DNA from 2 places in the Vibrio cyclitrophicus genome. Region 1 is predicted to be linked to the other one. Evidence: predicted binding sites of a transcription regulator. Region 1 holds the regulator's gene; the other holds the start of a gene.

What was found. The regulator MetJ, encoded in region 1, represses methionine synthesis genes. The targets are predictions, from matches to a motif close to TTAGACNTNTANANGTCTAA.
Region 2: the regulator MetJ is predicted to act here: its motif matches at 4,069-4,088, upstream of metE (5-methyltetrahydropteroyltriglutamate--homocysteine S-methyltransferase).

Annotation. Positions count from the first base shown of each region.
Region 1 is NZ_AP025480.1:250,176-259,321, reverse strand. It holds gene OCW38_RS01165 (bifunctional aspartate kinase/homoserine dehydrogenase II) at 1-1,067, opposite strand, end outside; gene OCW38_RS01160 (O-succinylhomoserine (thiol)-lyase) at 1,070-2,251, opposite strand; gene metJ (met regulon transcriptional regulator MetJ) at 2,460-2,780, shown strand; gene OCW38_RS01150 (malic enzyme-like NAD(P)-binding protein) at 3,080-4,369, opposite strand; gene rpmE (50S ribosomal protein L31) at 4,701-4,919, opposite strand; gene priA (primosomal protein N') at 5,251-7,452, shown strand; gene cytR (DNA-binding transcriptional regulator CytR) at 7,693-8,697, shown strand; gene OCW38_RS01130 (SPOR domain-containing protein) at 8,820-9,146, shown strand, end outside.
Region 2 is NZ_AP025480.1:1,227,473-1,236,618, reverse strand. It holds gene OCW38_RS05670 (septation protein A) at 1-54, shown strand, start outside; gene yciA (acyl-CoA thioester hydrolase YciA) at 250-648, shown strand; gene OCW38_RS05660 (YciI family protein) at 844-1,140, shown strand; gene OCW38_RS05655 (GspS/AspS pilotin family protein) at 1,142-1,537, shown strand; gene metE (5-methyltetrahydropteroyltriglutamate--homocysteine S-methyltransferase) at 1,645-3,999, opposite strand; gene OCW38_RS05645 (LysR substrate-binding domain-containing protein) at 4,281-5,192, shown strand; gene OCW38_RS05640 (DUF4250 domain-containing protein) at 5,331-5,531, opposite strand; gene OCW38_RS05635 (hypothetical protein) at 5,647-6,327, opposite strand; gene OCW38_RS05630 (YgiQ family radical SAM protein) at 6,659-8,965, shown strand; gene OCW38_RS05625 (helix-turn-helix domain-containing protein) at 9,078-9,146, opposite strand, start outside.

The DNA.
Region 1 (9,146 bases):
TAAGCAAGACGCAAGCAATGTTGATCCGGTTCAAGTTCATAAGCAAGTGGCTCTAGTTGAGCACGCTTAAGACCTTCCAACACTTCACTTTCTAGACGGTCGAAATCATGTCCGTGACCAAACGTCAGTTGCACGATAAGAACTTCATCTAAAGAGGTAATAATTTTTGCACCACGACCTGAAGCCAGTACTCGCTCTATCTGTGTAGAGCCCGCCTCTGGCTGGTAACTGCAGCGTAAGCTCAGATCCATAGCACTTTGAGCCACAGGTTGTAGCGTTCGGCTATGAAGCACAGGAGCCGCTAGACGAGCCAGTTCACTCGCTTCATCAAGACGAAGTAAAGGTAACAAACACGCATCTGAAACTAAACGAGGATCAGCGCTGTATACACCAGCCACGTCACTCCAAATCGTTACGCGTTCAACTTCTGCCAAAGCACCAATCACGGTCGCCGAGTAATCCGAACCGTTGCGGCCGAGCAGCACTGTTTCGCCCTCGCAGTTCTGAGCCATAAAGCCAGTAATCACTACACGGCAATGCGTATGCTGAGCCAAAACTTCTTTAATCAGAGGGTAAGAACGTGCGCGATCAACTTCAGGTTGAGCGCCCACTTCTGCTCGTAAAAAAGCACGCGCATCTTGAGCGACGGCTTGTAAATCATTTTGGCACAACAAAGCCGCCAACAAGCGTGAAGACCAAACTTCGCCATGACCAAGCACTTGCGCTTTTTGCACTTCACTTAGAGGAGCAGTTAACTCTCCTAAAGCGGTGAATTCTTGTTGGATGGTTGCCGTTAGTTGCACTGCGAGCTCACCTTCAAGAAGCACTTCAATCAGCTCTAGTTGGAACTGACGAAGAGTTTGTAGGCACTCATGGGCAATACGACCATCTTTATCGAGAGCTTCAACAAACTCTATCAAGCGGTTGGTTGTTTTACCTGCGGCAGATACCACAACCAAATCGGTTGCTGATGAATATTCTCTAAGAATGTTCACAACGCGTTGGTAACATTCAGGGTTCGCTAAGCTGCTACCACCAAATTTATGTAGCTGGCGAAAGGTTGTCATTATTAACCCTCCCCTTCAGCGATAAAGCGTTTTGTCTTTTCAAAGGCTTGCTTGAGATCGTCAATCAAATCTTCAGCGTCTTCTAAACCAACCGAAAGGCGTAATAGTTGCTGAGAGATCCCCGCTTCTGCCAAGGCTTCTTCACCCATTGCACGGTGAGTCATCGACGCAGGGTGACAAATCAAGCTTTCAACACCGCCCAAAGACTCAGCTAAAGAGAACAGCGCTAACTCGCCAACAAAGTATTTAAGCGCCTCAAATGAGCCTGAAAATTCAAAGCTCAGCATTGAACCAAAGCCAGACTGCTGTTTCTTCGCAATATCATGACCTGGGTGGTCAGATAAACTTGGGTGATAAATAGTGCCAACAAGATCTTGCTGCTGTAGCGAAGTTAAGATTTCACGCGAGCTCTCTTCATGAACACGCATACGAGCCCCAAGCGTACGAATACCACGTAGCGTCATGTAGCTATCAAACGGTGTGCCGGTCGCACCGATGCAGTTGCCCCACCAAGCTAACTCTTCAGCGTGCTCTTCCGTCTTGGTAACGACCACACCACCAATCACGTCTGAGTGACCATTAATGAATTTCGTTGTTGAGTGGATAACAAAATCGGCACCTAGCTCTAACGGCTTTTGGAACACAGGCGTCAAAAACGTATTATCAACAGCAACCAATGCACCCACTTCTTTTGCTTTACGGCAAGTTTCAGCAATATCAACCACGCGAACCAGTGGGTTCGATGGAGTCTCTAATAAGATCAGCTTAGGCTTAAGTGCGATCGCCGCATCTAGCGCAGCTTGATCCGATTGATCAACAAACAGCACTTTAAAATCGCCTTTAAGCGAACGCGTGTTAAATAGACGGTAAGTACCACCATAACAATCGTGTGGTGCGACAATAAGATCATCACCACCTAAGAAAGTAGACACCCATAAGTTAAGCGCCGACGTGCCACAGTTAGTCACAACGGCACCTTTACCAGACTCCAGTTCAAACAGAGCAGTTTCTAATAAACCACGGTTTGGGTTACCAGAACGGGTGTAATCGTACTTTGGCACTTCACCAAAAGCGGGAAAACCGTAGTTAGTCGACAGATAAATAGGTGGAACTACGGCATGATGTTGAGTGTCTGACTCGATGCCAGTACGTACGGCGATGGTTGCTGGCTTCCGGCTGCTCATAGGTGCTTCCTTACAAGTTTGGCGTCTGGGTATCACAGCAGCTTGTGGGGTTTTTGCGGCTGTGTTAGATATATGTTATTCACTTTACTTTCATAAACGTGAGACGTCAACACTTCTAGACGTCTATATGTCTTTGCTTATGGCAGTAAATCCCGCTAAAATCACCACTATTAATTTATTCTAACAACTAAAGTGATGAAGGTACGCAATGGCCGACTGGAATGGTGAATACATAAGCCCATATGCTGAGCATGGAAAGAAAAGCGAACAAGTAAAGAAAATTACAGTTTCTATCCCTCTAAAAGTGTTAAAGGTTCTCACTGACGAGCGTACTCGCCGCCAGATTAACAACCTACGCCATGCAACAAACAGTGAGCTACTGTGCGAAGCCTTTCTACATGCGTACACAGGCCAGCCACTGCCAACGGATGAAGACCTTCGTAAAGATCGCCCAGATGATATTCCTGCTGAAGTGAAAGAACTGATGACAGCAATGGGTATCGAGTTCGAAGCATTTGACGAAGAATAACAATAACTCAGTCGCTGCCTTCAGTATTGATCCGCTATAGCTGAACCCTATTTGTCACATCAGCCACTATCTTATCTAGGCGTGTGCTGTAAATGATAGACATAAAAAAACCGACTCCTGATGAGTCGGTTTTTTATTATTCTTTTTTGCTCAATCGAGCAACCGCTATAACAAGCGATTACGCCATCCAGTATCTATGCCATACGCTTTTATGCCATACGCTTTTATGCCATACGCTTTTATGCCATACGCTTTTATGCCATACGCTTTTATGCCATACGCTTTTATGCCATATGCTTTTATGCCATATAGTTAGCAGGCATCTCAATACGAGCTACGCCAGATTCAACTGCCGCTACGGCTACCGCTTTTGCTACACGAGGAAGTAGACGTGGGTCCATTGGCTTAGGAATGATGTAACCCTTACCGAACTTCAGTGCAGTCTCACCTGCAACTGCTAGTACTTCAGCTGGAACTTCTTCTTTCGCTAGTTCACGAATAGCTTTAACCGCCGCTAGCTTCATTTCGTCATTGATTTCGCTCGCACGTACGTCTAGTGCACCACGGAAAATGAATGGGAAACAAAGTACGTTGTTTACCTGGTTAGGGTAATCACTGCGGCCTGTACCCATAATTAGATCAGAACGAACTTCGTGAGCAAGCTGTGGCTTGATCTCTGGATCAGGGTTTGAACATGCAAACACAACTGGCTTATCAGCCATTAGCGTTAGTGCTTCTGCTGGTAGCAAATTAGGGCCCGATACGCCCAAGAAAAGATCAGCACCTTCAATAACATCTTCAAGCGTACGCTTGTCGGTGTTGTTTGCGAACAGTGCTTTGTACTCATTCAGGTCATCACGACGAGTGTGGATCACACCTTTACGATCAAGCATGTAGATCTTCTCACGCTGAGCGCCACACTTAATCAGTAATTCCATACAAGCAACTGCGGCTGCTCCAGCGCCTAAGCAAACGATCTTACACTCTTCGAGTTTTTTACCTTGAAGCTCGATTGCGTTCAGCATACCCGCGGCAGTTACAATCGCAGTACCATGTTGGTCATCGTGGAATACAGGTACATCACAACGCTCAATCAGGCGACGTTCAATTTCAAAACAGTCTGGTGCTTTGATGTCTTCTAGGTTAATACCGCCGAATGTATCTGCGATATTCGCAACCGTATCAACGAACTCATCGATTGTGCGGTGTTTTACTTCAATATCGATAGAATCTAAACCAGCAAAACGCTTAAACAGTAACGCTTTACCTTCCATAACAGGTTTAGAAGCAATAGGGCCAAGGTTACCTAAGCCAAGAATCGCGGTACCGTTAGAGATAACTGCAACCATGTTGCCTTTACCTGTGTACTTGTAAACGTTATCGACGTTCTGTGCGATCTCTCGGACTGGCTCAGCCACACCAGGACTGTATGCAAGTGCTAGGTCTTCTGCAGAGTTTGCAGGCTTCGTCAGTTCTACGGCAATTTTGCCAGGAATTGGGAACTCATGGTAATCAAGAGCTTGCTGACGGAATTGTTCTTGAGGCGATAATTCTTGAGAGGATTGAGCTTGGCTGCTGTCTTCAGACATAGGTGTAGGTTCCTAGGATATTATTATTTGGGGGATCTTGTTCATGTTAATGGATGTACTTCAAAGTTCCTAGATGGTTGAAGCCTCTGTCTCATTAAAAAACGAGATTTCACTACTAATAAGACCAGTGAGCAGTTGAATTTACTGTCGCTTGTTGCACTTTCGAGTAGATTTCAATCATGCATGATTCAGGCGGAACGATGAGAGTTAAGCTTAGTTGGCGAAAGAGTATAAGAATAGGTTAAGAACGGAATAATATTGATCTGTTTATCAAACGCCAGAAAACAAAAAAGGACACCGAAGTGTCCTTTTTGTTTCTAAATAGCGAGAATTACTTCTTGCTAGAAAGAGCACCGAAACGCTTGTTGAAGCGATCAACACGGCCGCCCGTATCTACGATACGTTGCTTACCAGTGTAGAATGGGTGACATTTGTCACATACGTCTAGGTGGATAGATTCTTTTGCAAGCGTTGAGTTGAACTCAAATGTGTTGCCGCAAGAACAAGTTGCAGTAACTGCTTTGTATTCTGGGTGGATTCCAGCTTTCATGGGATAACCTCAAGTAGGCCGTGTCGCTATACGATTCTAAGCCGCACACCACACGTAGTTAAAAAAATAAATAAAGACACCGCTGTATCACTAAATAGAGATAAAGCCATACCTTTAAGGCGCAGTATAGTAATGAATCTGTGAGATAGGATCAACTAATTTGATACATTTTTCACCAATCGTATCTTTATTTTCTACATCGAGTGGGATTTAGACGTGCTAGTTGGCTTCATACGCTAACTCAGCCTTCTCATCCAAACTGCTTCTCGAATTTAACTGGCTTATCCTTTAGACTGTTCGCTCTCGTCAACTCAGATAAAGCCGTCCCTTTATGCGTCCAATGATTGCCCGTGTGGCACTGCCTGTTCCACTCGACAAGCAGTTCGATTACAAGATTCCCAACCACCTATTTCCTATCATTGGCGGTCGAGTGTCTGTGCCATTCGGACGACAAACCTTAACTGGCATCGTCACGGCTCTGGTTAACGAATCAGAATTCGAGCTAGACAAGCTCAAGCCAATCAAAGCTTTATTAGATAACCAACCCGTTTGGCCAGAATCAGTCTACTCACTCTTAATGTGGTGTAGCCAGTTTTATCAGTATCCATTGGGTGAAACTTTGGCTAACGCTCTGCCAAGCGCTTTACGAAAAGGAAAAGCGGCCGACTTCGCAACACTTGTCGAGTGGCAACTGACCCCATCAGGTAGAGATCAGCTGATGCAAGGCTTTGGTCGTGCGGTCAAGCAAGCCAAAGTGATGCACATGCTTGAGCACGGTCCCGTTCCTCATCAAGAGTTCATCGATGAAGAAGTCGGTAGTGCTGTACTCAAGACACTCGAAGAAAAAGGTTGGATTGAATCTGCTGAGAAAAAACCGAAACGCCAACCGTGGTCAACTGACCTCGAAAACGACCAAGACAAACCTAAGCTCAACGAAGAGCAAGCTATCGCGATAGCAACGGTAAATAGCCAAACCGACTTTGGTTGCTTCTTATTAGAAGGTGTCACGGGCTCAGGTAAAACTGAAGTCTACCTTAATATGATCAAGCCGATTCTAGACCAAGGTAAACAAGCGTTAGTCTTGGTTCCTGAAATAGGCCTGACACCTCAAACGATTAACCGCTTTAAACGACGCTTTAATGTACCCGTTGAGGTCATCCATTCAGGGTTAAACGATTCTGAGCGATTGAATGCTTGGTTATCGGCGCGTGATAAAATTGCGGGTATCGTGATTGGTACACGCTCGGCTCTATTCACGCCTTTTGCCGATCTGGGCATCATTATTGTCGATGAAGAACATGATGCTTCATATAAACAGCAAGACAGCCTCCGCTACCACGCTCGTGATGTGGCGATCATGCGTGCTCACAAAGCACAGATTCCGGTTGTTCTTGGTTCAGCTACTCCGGCCTTTGAGACACTGCACAATGCTCAGATCGGTAAATACAGCTACCTCACTCTCACCTCACGCGCGGGGGTCGCTCTGCCGACCACCAATAAAGTATTGGATGTTAAGGGGGAATACCTAGAAAGCGGCTTATCTGCGTCGTTGATTGCAGAAATGCAAAGGCATCTCAAGGCGGGTAACCAAGTGATGTTGTTCCTCAACCGCCGTGGGTTTTCTCCAGCACTGATGTGTCACGATTGTGGTTGGACTGCAGAATGTAAACGCTGTGACGCTTACTACACCTATCACCAATACAGTAATGAGATGCGCTGCCACCATTGTGGTTCACAACAGCATATCGTACATAATTGCCAAGGCTGTGGTTCAGCGAACTTAGTAACCGTGGGTGTCGGTACCGAGCAACTAGAAGCTCAACTTGGCCAACTATTCCCTGAATACAAAACCATTCGCATTGATCGCGATAGTACTCGCCGTAAAGGCAGCCTAGAAAATGCATTAGAGTCGATTCGCAAAGGTGAATACCAAATCCTGATTGGTACACAGATGCTTGCTAAAGGGCATCACTTCCCAGATGTCACACTTGTTGCGTTATTGGATGTTGATGGCTCTTTATATAGTAGTGACTTTAGAGCTTCAGAACGCCTTGCTCAGTTATTCATTCAAGTAGCGGGACGCGCCGGTCGTGCAAGTAAACCGGGTGAAGTCATCTTACAAACTCACCACCCTGAACACGGATTACTGCAAGCACTATTACATAAAGACTATAACCACTTCGCTCAGACTGCCTTAGCCGAACGCAAACAGGCGATGTTACCGCCATATACCTTTATGACGTTATTCCGAGCGGAAGCTAACGACACGCGCTTAGTGGAAGAGTTTCTACGTCAAGTGCGTCATACATTAGAATCGCACCCGCTGTTTGACCAATATTGTATGGTGTTAGGGCCAACCCCTGCCCCGTTAGCAAAACGAGCGGGCAAGTCGCGCTGGCAGTTAATCTTACAAACTCAGACGCGTTCATTAATGCAGAAGCTATTAATGAGCGCGAAACCGGCAATCAATATGTTACCCGCTGCAAAAAAAGTCCGCTGGTCACTCGATATAGAGCCTCAAGATTTGAGCTAAATCCCATCGGGTTAAAACTAATGATAAGTTTGTTCACAAATCTTTCATATTTCTCGTGAGCAACTTCACACTAGTCATGTGATTTTTGTTAATCTAGCCGTAACTTTACACAGATTAAACGAATAAAATATTGCAATAAAAAAAGTGTTAGCAACACTTTCACAATATCTATTCGATTAAATTTATTATTCATGCCTTAGATACTTAGGCAGCAAAGGAACTTACAAGAGGGTTTAATTTATGGCGACAATGAAGGATGTTGCCCAGCTAGCAGGCGTCTCAACAGCAACGGTATCACGTGCATTGATGAACCCTGAAAAAGTCTCTGTTTCTACTCGTAAGCGAGTCGAAGCGGCAGTGCTAGAAGCTGGATACTCACCCAACACATTAGCTAGAAACTTACGTCGCAACGAATCAAAAACCATCATCACTATCGTTCCTGATATCTGTGACCCTTATTTTGCTGAAATCATTCGTGGTATCGAAGACGCCGCAGTAGAAAATGATTACCTTGTTCTACTGGGTGATAGCGGCCAGCAAAAGAAGCGCGAGTCTTCTTTTGTTAACTTGGTTTTCACCAAGCAAGCTGACGGTATGCTGCTGCTTGGCACTGACCATCCGTTTGATGTCAGCAAGCCTGAACAAAAGAATTTACCGCCGATGGTGATGGCATGTGAATTCGCCCCTGAGCTCGAATTACCGACAGTACACATCGATAACTTAACCTCTGCATTTGAAGCGGTTAACTACCTAGCCCAATTAGGTCATAAGCGTATCGCTCAAATATCTGGCCCAATATCAGCGACACTGTGTAAACTCCGCCAACAAGGCTACCAACAAGCATTGCGCCGTGCGGGTGTATCAATGAACCCAGCTTATAGCACGGTCGGTGACTTTACCTTTGAAGCTGGTGCTCAAGCGGTTCGTCAACTTCTAGCTCTGCCCGAGCAACCTACTGCTATTTTCTGTCATAACGATGCAATGGCGATTGGTGCGATTCAAGAAGCGAAGAAGCTAGGTTTACGCGTCCCTCAAGATTTATCAATTGTTGGCTTTGATGACATCCAATTCGCTCAATACTGCGATCCACCACTGACAACAATTTCTCAGCCTCGTTACGAGATTGGACGTCAAGCCATGCTAATGATGCTTGATCTCCTTAAAGGTAACGATGTTCAAGCTGGTTCACGTCTGCTTGAAGCTAAACTCGTGGTTCGAGGCAGTACTGCACCACCGCGAATTTAATAGCACAAAATACCTATACAAAGTGGCGGTACATTTTGACGTGCCGCTTCCATTTCTGCACTATTATCCTCGCGCAATCTGGATTACCATGAGAGCAGAATCATCAACTATTGAATTGTCTTGTGGCTAATAGAGATTATGTAAAGCGCGGTCGTGGCACAAAAAAAACGACTAAAAAACAAGCCCCTCGCCGTAAGCCTTGGCGCAGTGGTCTTTTGGCGATCCTCCTTGCCGGTGGTTTTGGTTATGGACTTTACTTACTGAGTAATGATCCTGAGCCGCCAACTCCCGCTCCTGTGGTAACCAAACCAAAACCTAAGCCAAAACCTGCGAAAATGATTCCACCACCTCCTGAAGAGAAATGGGATTATGTCGAAACGCTGCCAAGCCGCGAAATTGAAGTCAAAGCAAAAGAGCAACAGATCTCAAAAATCCCTTACGTGATGCAG
Region 2 (9,146 bases), 980 kb from region 1:
CTACCAAAAGATCAGCAGAACGAGTTAACGGATAAAAATACCGACGAGAAGTAACCCTAAGGGATGAGTCCTCATCCCCTTTTTGATACAATTATTATCAATATGCTATTTAACAGTGGCCAATGATACTCGTGATCATTGGCCACTGATTGTTTGTGTTCGGTGAATACGTTAAAAATACGACCACCGCGAGCGCGGCAAACACATCTATTTAAATTTAAAACAATCAATACCATTAAGAGTACAACAATGACTATTCAATCAACTTTGAACCCGATTGGTTCTTTACTTCTTCGCACATTGGCGATGCCTTCTGATACCAATGCAGCAGGCCAGATTTTCGGTGGTTGGATAATGTCTCAGCTTGACCTTGCTGGCGGCATACTGGCGAAGGAGATCTCTAACGGCAAGATTGTCACTGTTTCAGTATCGAGTATTGAGTTCAAACAGCCGGTTTCAGTGGGTGATGTTGTGTGTGTTTATGGTGACTGCACCAAGATTGGCCGTAGCTCGATGAATATCGACCTAGAAGTATGGGTTAAGCCTGTACTTGATCACGGCATCGGCGACCGATATAAGGTTTGTGGAGCAACGTTCAACTACGTTGCTGTCGATGAGGGTGGTAAGCCTCGCCCGATCAATAAATAGTACTTTTCACCAAGCTGCTAATGTAGACGGTCTTTAGTTTCAACGAATGAAATCGCTAAAGACCATACTTCTCTCTCGCACCATTTCACAATTTCTTATCATTAGCTCTTCCAATACCAATTAGTTCGCGTAAATTAGCAAGATAGCGAATTTAAACGCCCCCAATTCAGTGAAGTAAAATAAGGATATACCAATATGTGGTACGTGATTTTTTCTCAAGACGTCGAAAATTCATTAGAAAAGCGCCTAAGTGTTCGCCCACAACATCTAGAACGCCTGCAAACACTTCACGATGAAGGCCGACTTTTGACTGCTGGCCCAATGCCTGCGATTGATTCAGACAACCCTGGTGAAGCCGGCTTCACTGGCTCTACTGTAATTGCTGAGTTTAATTCTTTAGAGGACGCACAGGTATGGGCAGACGCAGATCCGTACATTGAGGCAGGTGTCTACCAAAATGTCATTGTAAAACCATTCAAGAAAGTATTTTAACGTGAAAAAATGGATTATTGGCTCTCTGGCTTTAGCTCTGCTCGCAGGCTGTGCTTCAAGTGAGCAAGACCAACAAAGACAGCTTGAAATGATGGCGCAACACCGTGCTGGCGTTTTATCTGCCGGCCTGCCGATTGAGTATGGCCCACTGTCAGTCATGCGTGTACTGGCAAAAAACACCGTTATCGAGATCATGATGATCTACAACCAAGACGCTAAAGGTGCTAAGCCTTTAAACCAAGTCGTAGATATGAGTGTTAACAGCTACTGCACCAACTCTGAAGTTAGAGCAAACCTTGACATGGGCTTGGCTTACAACATTAAGGTTCGCAACACTCGCGGACAACTGATGGTTGAAAAGCTAATCAGCAAAGAGACATGTCAGAGCATTAACTAGATTTGATTTCTAACGTTAAGCTAGTAACAAACAAGAAAGGCCTTGCAGATGCGAGGCCTTTCTTTTCTCAGACTTTTGTTTTTAGAACGATAACACCCTAGCTTTAATTATGCTGATGCTTCTGCCGACTCCCACTCTTTACGCAGCATTTTAGTCGCTGAAACTAAATTAGCCAGTGCCGCTTCTGTCTCTGCCCAGTTACGCGTCTTCAGCCCACAATCAGGGTTTGCCCACAAACGTTCTGCTGGGATTTTCTTTGCCGCTCTCTTAAGTAAATCAACAATCCACTCTTCTGAAGGAATGTTTGGTGAGTGGATGTCATAAACGCCAGGCCCAATCGCATTCGGGTAGTTGAACTCTTCAAACGCTTTCAGCAGTTCCATGTTCGAACGAGAAGTCTCTATGGTAATCACATCGGCGTCTAGCGCAGCGACTGAATCAATGATCTCGTTGAACTCGCTGTAACACATGTGGGTGTGAATCTGAGTTTCTGGTTTAGCACTCGCAGCTGAAATCTTAAAGGCATCCACTGCCCACTCTAAGTATTCTGCATGGTCACGCTTTTTCAATGGCAAACCTTCACGAATGGCAGGCTCATCAATTTGAATAATGTTGATACCTGCGTCTTGCAAATCAGACACCTCATCTCGCAACGCAAACGCCAGTTGATTGGTTATCTCTTTGCGTGAAATATCTTCACGTGGGAATGTCCAACACAAGATAGTAACAGGCCCAGTTAGCATGCCTTTCATCTGCTTTGAAGTCAGAGATTGAGCATAGGTCGACCATTCCACCGTCATTGGTTTTTCACGCTCGATATCCGCAACCACAATCGCAGGTTTCACGCAACGAGAGCCATAACTTTGTACCCAACCAAATTTGGTAGTTTGGAAGCCTGCTAGATTTTCAGCAAAGTACTCCACCATATCATTACGTTCAGCTTCACCATGAACCAGTACATCCAAATCAAGTGCTTCTTGTCGTTTAACCGCATCCGCAATATGACCTTTCAACGCGGTGTTGTATTCCGCTTCACTCAGTTTGCCAGTGCGGTAAGCACTACGCTGAACACGGATCTCTCCGGTTTGTGGAAATGAACCAATTGTTGTGGTTGGCAATAATGGTAAACCTAACACCTCAGACTGATGTGAAGCGCGTTCGGCATAAGGAGCACTTCGCTCGGTTAGGGTTTTGGTAATGGTGTTAATACGAGCTTGAACCTGCGGCTTATTCACATGAGTCGCGCTCTTGCGTGCAACAATCGGCTGGCTGTAGGTTTCACACGCCAAGATAGCATTGTGGTTACCGTCTAGTGCCGCACCCAATATACTCACCTCGGTCACTTTCTGTTTCGCGAAAGCAAACCAACTCTTCACTTCATCGCTGAGTGAATCTTCTAACTCAAGGTCGACTGGACTATGCAAAAGTGAACATGAACTTGCTACCCAAAGTTTGTCTCCTAGCTTCTCTTTCACTGGTTGTAGTAACTCTAGTTGAGCGGCTAAATCAGCTCGCCAAACGTTTCGTCCATTAATCACCCCTGCTGAAAGTACCCAGTGTTCAGGTAACTTACCCACTACTTCATCAAGTTGCTGTGGTGCTGCTGCTAAGTCGATATGTAGGCCATTAACTGGTAGCTCTACTATCTTATCTAAGGTATCAGTCACCGAATCAAAATAAGTAGTGAGCAACAGTTTTACATCACCTTGAATCACTTGATACGCCAACTTGAATGAATCTGCCCATTGACTCTCAAGCTCAAGAGAAAGAATTGGTTCATCGATTTGAACCCACTCAACCCCCAACTTAGCGAGTTTTGCCAAAATTGCTTGGTAAGCGGTAAGAAGGCGCGGAAGAAGAGATAAACGATCAAAACCCTCCTCCACTTCTTTACCAAGATATAAATAAGATAACGGGCCTAACAAAACTGGCTTCACCTTATGCCCGGATTTTATCGCTTCACTCACTTCGTCAAACAGTTGTGGCCAGCTCACTTCAAAGGAATCGTCTTTGCTGAACTCAGGCACAATGTAATGGTAGTTGGTGTTGAACCACTTAGTCATATCAGAAGCCGCAGAGCTATCTTTAGTGCCGTCACTAGACGTATGCGTACCACCGCAACAAGTCGACTGAACCTGAGATTGACCACGCCCCACACGGAACAAAGTATCTAAATCTGGGAAGGATTTTTCATCTTCAGAACCACCAGTATGGCGCTTTGGTACGTGGCCTAGAAGTAAAGTCGTTGTTAATACATGGTCGTACCATGCGAAGTCACCCGCAGTTGCAAAGCTAAGATTCGCGTCAGCTTGTACATTCCAGTTACGATTTCTTAGTTCGCTACCGAGTTGCTTTAAATCTGATTGGCTAATCTCACCGCGCCAGTATTTTTCTAAAGTGAATTTGAGTTCGCGTTTTTCGCCGATACGTGGGTAGCCTAAAATATGCGTTGTCGTAGTCATGAACCTGTTCCTTATTCAATAATTTTTAGTGTTCGATCAAACAGCCTAGCTTATGGTTTAAGTTCTTTATAAGGCGTCTGGATGGCTAAACTATCTCCCTAATCTGAACGATGAACAACGTCCAAATATTCATCTTGTTTATTAAAAATATTCATCTTGAATAATCTAAAGCTGAAAAAATCAAATCCATCTGGACATCTAGACGTTTACAAATGAAAGAAAACCCCGTAGGGTGATTATTAAGAAATATTGAATTGGCTTAGGGAATATGAGGAAAACTCATGATAGAGCTTAAACACCTTCGAACATTGACTACCTTAAGAGACAGCGGCTCGCTAACAGCGACGGCAACTTCTCTTCACTTGACTCAGTCGGCGCTTTCTCACCAACTGAAAGACCTTGAGGCGCGTATCGGTGGTCAGCTTTTCCTACGTAAAACTAGACCAGTTAAGTTCACCTCTGAAGGTGAGATTTTGCTTAGGCTTGCCGATGAGATACAGCCAAGAATAGCTAAAGCGGAGAACGAACTCGCGAGCCTGAAAGAGGATGTGAATGGTCGTTTGCACATGGCGATTGAATGTCACTCATGCTTCCAATGGTTAATGCCTGCTTTGAAGGAATATCAAGTGGCTTGGCCAAGCGTAACGCTAGATTTCTCGTCAGGCTTTGGGTTTGAGCCGCTACCCGCGCTAATGGCAGGCGAGCTAGATTTGGTGATCACCTCTGATATACAGCCTCGCTCTGAGGTTCACTACGAACCACTCTTTGATTTTGAGATGCGTTTGATCACCGCAATCAACTCACCTTTGGCAGAAAGAGCGAGCATTGAACCGCAAGATCTTAGCGATCTCACCATGCTCACCTACCCTGTTCAAAAACAGCGTTTAGATGTCGTGAAGCACTTTTTACAGCCTGCGGGTGTAGAACCTAAAAAGTGGAAACAAGCGGACAACACGTTAATGCTAGTTCAAATGGTATCAGCAGGTTTGGGAGTAGCGGCTCTACCAAACTGGGCGATCAGTGAATTCTCAAGACAAGGGCTGATTGCCAGCAAGCCATTAGGCAAAGGACTATCAAGAAGACTGTTCGCAGCGGTAAGAAACTCTGAGAAAGATAAACGTTACCTGCAAGCTTTCTTTAGCACGGCAAGACAGCAAAGTAAGAGTCACTTAGATGGCATAGAGGTCGTTTAAAGATGATTTATGGCTAAGTTAAGCTCGATCGATTCGTCAGAAACAAAAAAGTCACAGATAATCTGTGACTTTTTTTCTCTCAACACCCACAACACGCGATGCATGTCATTTTCGATAAAAGATGCGCTAATCTTTAGCTTATCTCGAGTAAGACTTAAACTGGTTAGTCAATGGATCGTATTGATAGCCAAGCATATCGAGCTTACCCACAACACTTTCTGTATCCATTTCATACATGCTGATCAGCTCTTCAAAGCTATCGCATTCTAGGCGAAGTTTTTCATTAACGATTCCTAGCAAAATAATGCTATCGAAACCTTTGACGTTGCTTAAATCCATCTCGTACTCCTTACGAACACACTGACTAGAGTTAAGTTTAGAACGCTTACCAACGTCACGCTAAAAAACAGATCACACTTCTTAACAAGAATACGTAATTAATGAAAGTGCGTGATTAAAGCGCCCAAACTGGCGTTAAACCCACAACGGCCACCAATAACATCAACAACGAAATACTCAGTTGAAGCTTTTCAGGCGTTCTTGCGAACAGTAAATGCCAACACCACACCACGATTGAGGAGATCAACAAAGCAAAACTAAATAGCAAAGTGGAAATCACAGGTTCTAATTGAGCTTCAGACAAAGAGTAAACACTCACGACGGTCGCCAGTACTACCAACATACCGGTTAGCACGCCCACAACAGGAAGCACTCGATGAAATGCCTGCAACCGTGTCCTTGCAATCGTCAGTAGTAGATGGCCAAACGCTGCTCCTAACAGTACCACTAGCAGCAAAGTAGTAATGATACCAACAGCGGTTGCTTGCTCAGTCGCTTGTATAGCAACATATGACAACGCTAAACCACAGGCCAAGTACATCACCCAGATAGGACCAGAATCGCGAGTCTTCTTGGTTTGAACTTGAGAATAGAAATAAAAGATCGCGAACACGACCAGAAAGGCTTCAATTTTTACAGAAGCAACAGCAAGCCAAAGCACGCCAATCGCAGGTAACATCTTGTGGATACGACCACGCTGTCCTGGGCAGATATCTCCTTTCACCAAGATGAGAGTTAAGATCAGTTGGGCTCCTAGAAGCATCGGAGCAAATTGTACTAATAACGTTTCGACCATTGTGGATCTACTTATTCAGACTTATTTTCGCCGAATAATATCAAAAACTGCTGCGAACACTAATCAAAATCACAAATTAGCGACGTTACTCAAAGCTTAAACTATGATGTTGTATGGCTCTTTTGTCAGTTACATGACCAAAATGACGAAAGACATCAGAACTAACAGGGGCATGTTCTACTGGCTAGTCTAGTCTCATGCCGCTATAATTCCCGCCTCAAAAATCAGAGGTTGAAATATGTACAGCGATATCACTCCTATTCACGAACACAAAAAATACTGGGCCGAGTGCTACGGAACTGCACCCTTTTTACCGACCAGTAGAAAGGAGATGGATGCTCTTGGATGGGATAGCTGTGACATTATTATTGTAACAGGTGACGCGTATGTCGATCACCCGAGCTTTGGTATGGCTATCATCGGCCGCCTTCTTGAAGCTCAAGGTTTCCGCGTCGGCATTATCGCCCAGCCTAAGTGGGATAATAAAGATGCATTCATGAAGCTAGGAAAACCTAACCTATTCTTCGGCATCACCGCGGGTAACATGGACTCCATGATCAACCGCTACACCTCTGATCGCAAATTACGTCACGATGATGCTTACACGCCAAATAACGAAGGTGGTAAACGTCCTGACCGTGCAACTCTGGTTTACTCTCAGCGTTGTCGCGAAGCCTACAAAGGCACGCCAATCGTGCTTGGTGGTATTGAAGCAAGCTTACGTCGCGTAGCTCATTACGATTACTGGTCAGATAAAGTTCGTCGCTCTGTATTGTTTGATGCAAAAGCTGACATTCTTCTTTTTGGTAACGCTGAGCGTGCACTGGTTGAAGTCGCGCACCGCATTGCTGATGGCGAAGACATGTCTACGCTAACGAATATCCGTGGTACTGCAATCAATATTGCTGCAGCCCCTGAAGGCTTCAAGATCATTGACTCTTCTCGTATCGAAAAACCGAACAAAGCGTATGTTCCGGTTAACCCATACGAAGTTGAAACGCAGTGTGATACCAAGAAAGACGAAAAAGAAGAAGTAAAAGCACAACCGATTACGATTCGTCCTTCTCGCCACGATGCAAAAACAACAGCGGTTCGTATCCCAGGCTACGAAAAGCTAAACAATGACCGTATTCTTTACGCTCACGCTAGCCGTATTCTGCACCTTGAGACAAACCCGTACTCAGGTCGAGCTCTAATCCAACGTCACGGAGATCGCGAACTTTGGGTTAACCAAGCGCCAATTCCATTGACCACAGAAGAGATGGACTACGTGTTTGGCCTTGCTTATAAGCGTGTTCCGCACCCTATGTACGGCAAAGCGAAAATCCCTGCATACGACATGATCAAAACCTCGGTTAACATCATGCGTGGTTGTTTTGGTGGTTGTTCTTTCTGTTCAATCACAGAGCACGAAGGTCGTATCATTCAGAACCGTTCGAAAGAATCTATCTTGGATGAAATCGAAGACATTAAAGATAAAGTACCGGGCTTCACAGGTACTATTTCTGACTTGGGCGGCCCAACGGCGAACATGTACCGTTTAGGTTGTTCAGATCCAAAAGCAGAAATTAACTGTCGTCGTCCATCATGCGTGTTCCCGAAAATCTGTGAAAAGCTAAACACAGACCATCAACACACCATCGACCTGTACCGCTCTGCGAGAAAAGTACCGGGCGTTAAGAAGATCATGATCGCTTCTGGTGTACGTTACGACTTAGCGATTGAATCTCCAGAATACGTTCGTGAGCTTGTGACTCACCACGTTGGTGGTTACTTGAAGATTGCTCCAGAGCATACTGAAAAAGGCCCGCTGGATCTGATGATGAAGCCGGGTATGGGCACTTACGATCGTTTCAAAGAGATGTTCGAGAAGTACAGCGCTGAAGCCGGTAAGAAACAGTACTTAATTCCTTACTTCATCTCTGCTCACCCGGGCACAGAAGATGAAGATATGCTTAACCTTGCAATGTGGCTTAAAAAGCACAACTACGAGTGTGACCAAGTACAGAACTTCTATCCATCGCCAATGTGTAATGCAACGTCGATGTACTACTCAGAGACTAACCCTCTGAAACGCGTGAAATATAAAAAGCGTGAAGATGTTCCTGTACCGAAAGGTGATCGTCAACGTCGTCTACATAAAGCCCTGCTTCGTTACCACGATCCTGAAAACTGGAAAATCATCCGTGAAGCGCTGATCAGCATGGGTAAACAGCACCTAATTGGTGACAAAGCAAACTGCCTAGTACCCGCAGAAGACTTTGATACGCAAACACCGGCACAACGTCGTAAATCTGGTCGTCACGGCTCACAACGTTTTGCAACTAAGCACAGTAAAGCTCAACCGGGTCTTGGCGGCGAAAGCCCACGTAACCATTCTAAGCCTGGTGGCAATAAGCCTAAACCGGGTGGTAAGAAGCCAACAGGTAGCCAAAACAACGGCAATCAGGGCAACGGAAAACAGAACGGTAATGGTAATAAACCAGCGACTGGCTTCATCAAAAAAGCCCCTGGTAGCCAGCAATCGCAAGGCAATAGCGGCGGAAATAGCAAGCCAAACCGCAGTAAAGCGGGCAATGGTCAAGGTGGTAAACCTGCGAGTAACGGCAAGAATCGCCAACGCGCAACACAGCGTTAATATAGCTATAGCGACTTCATTTACTTGGTTATCATATTAATAAAAAGCGCAGCTATTTAGCTGCGCTTTTTTGTATCTTGAAACATGACGACATTATCTTAAGTACCACCAACTATGACCGCTGCCATTGATTAGGGTAATGGATAATATTGTGGAAAATGGCTTTTTCTTGCCCTGTATT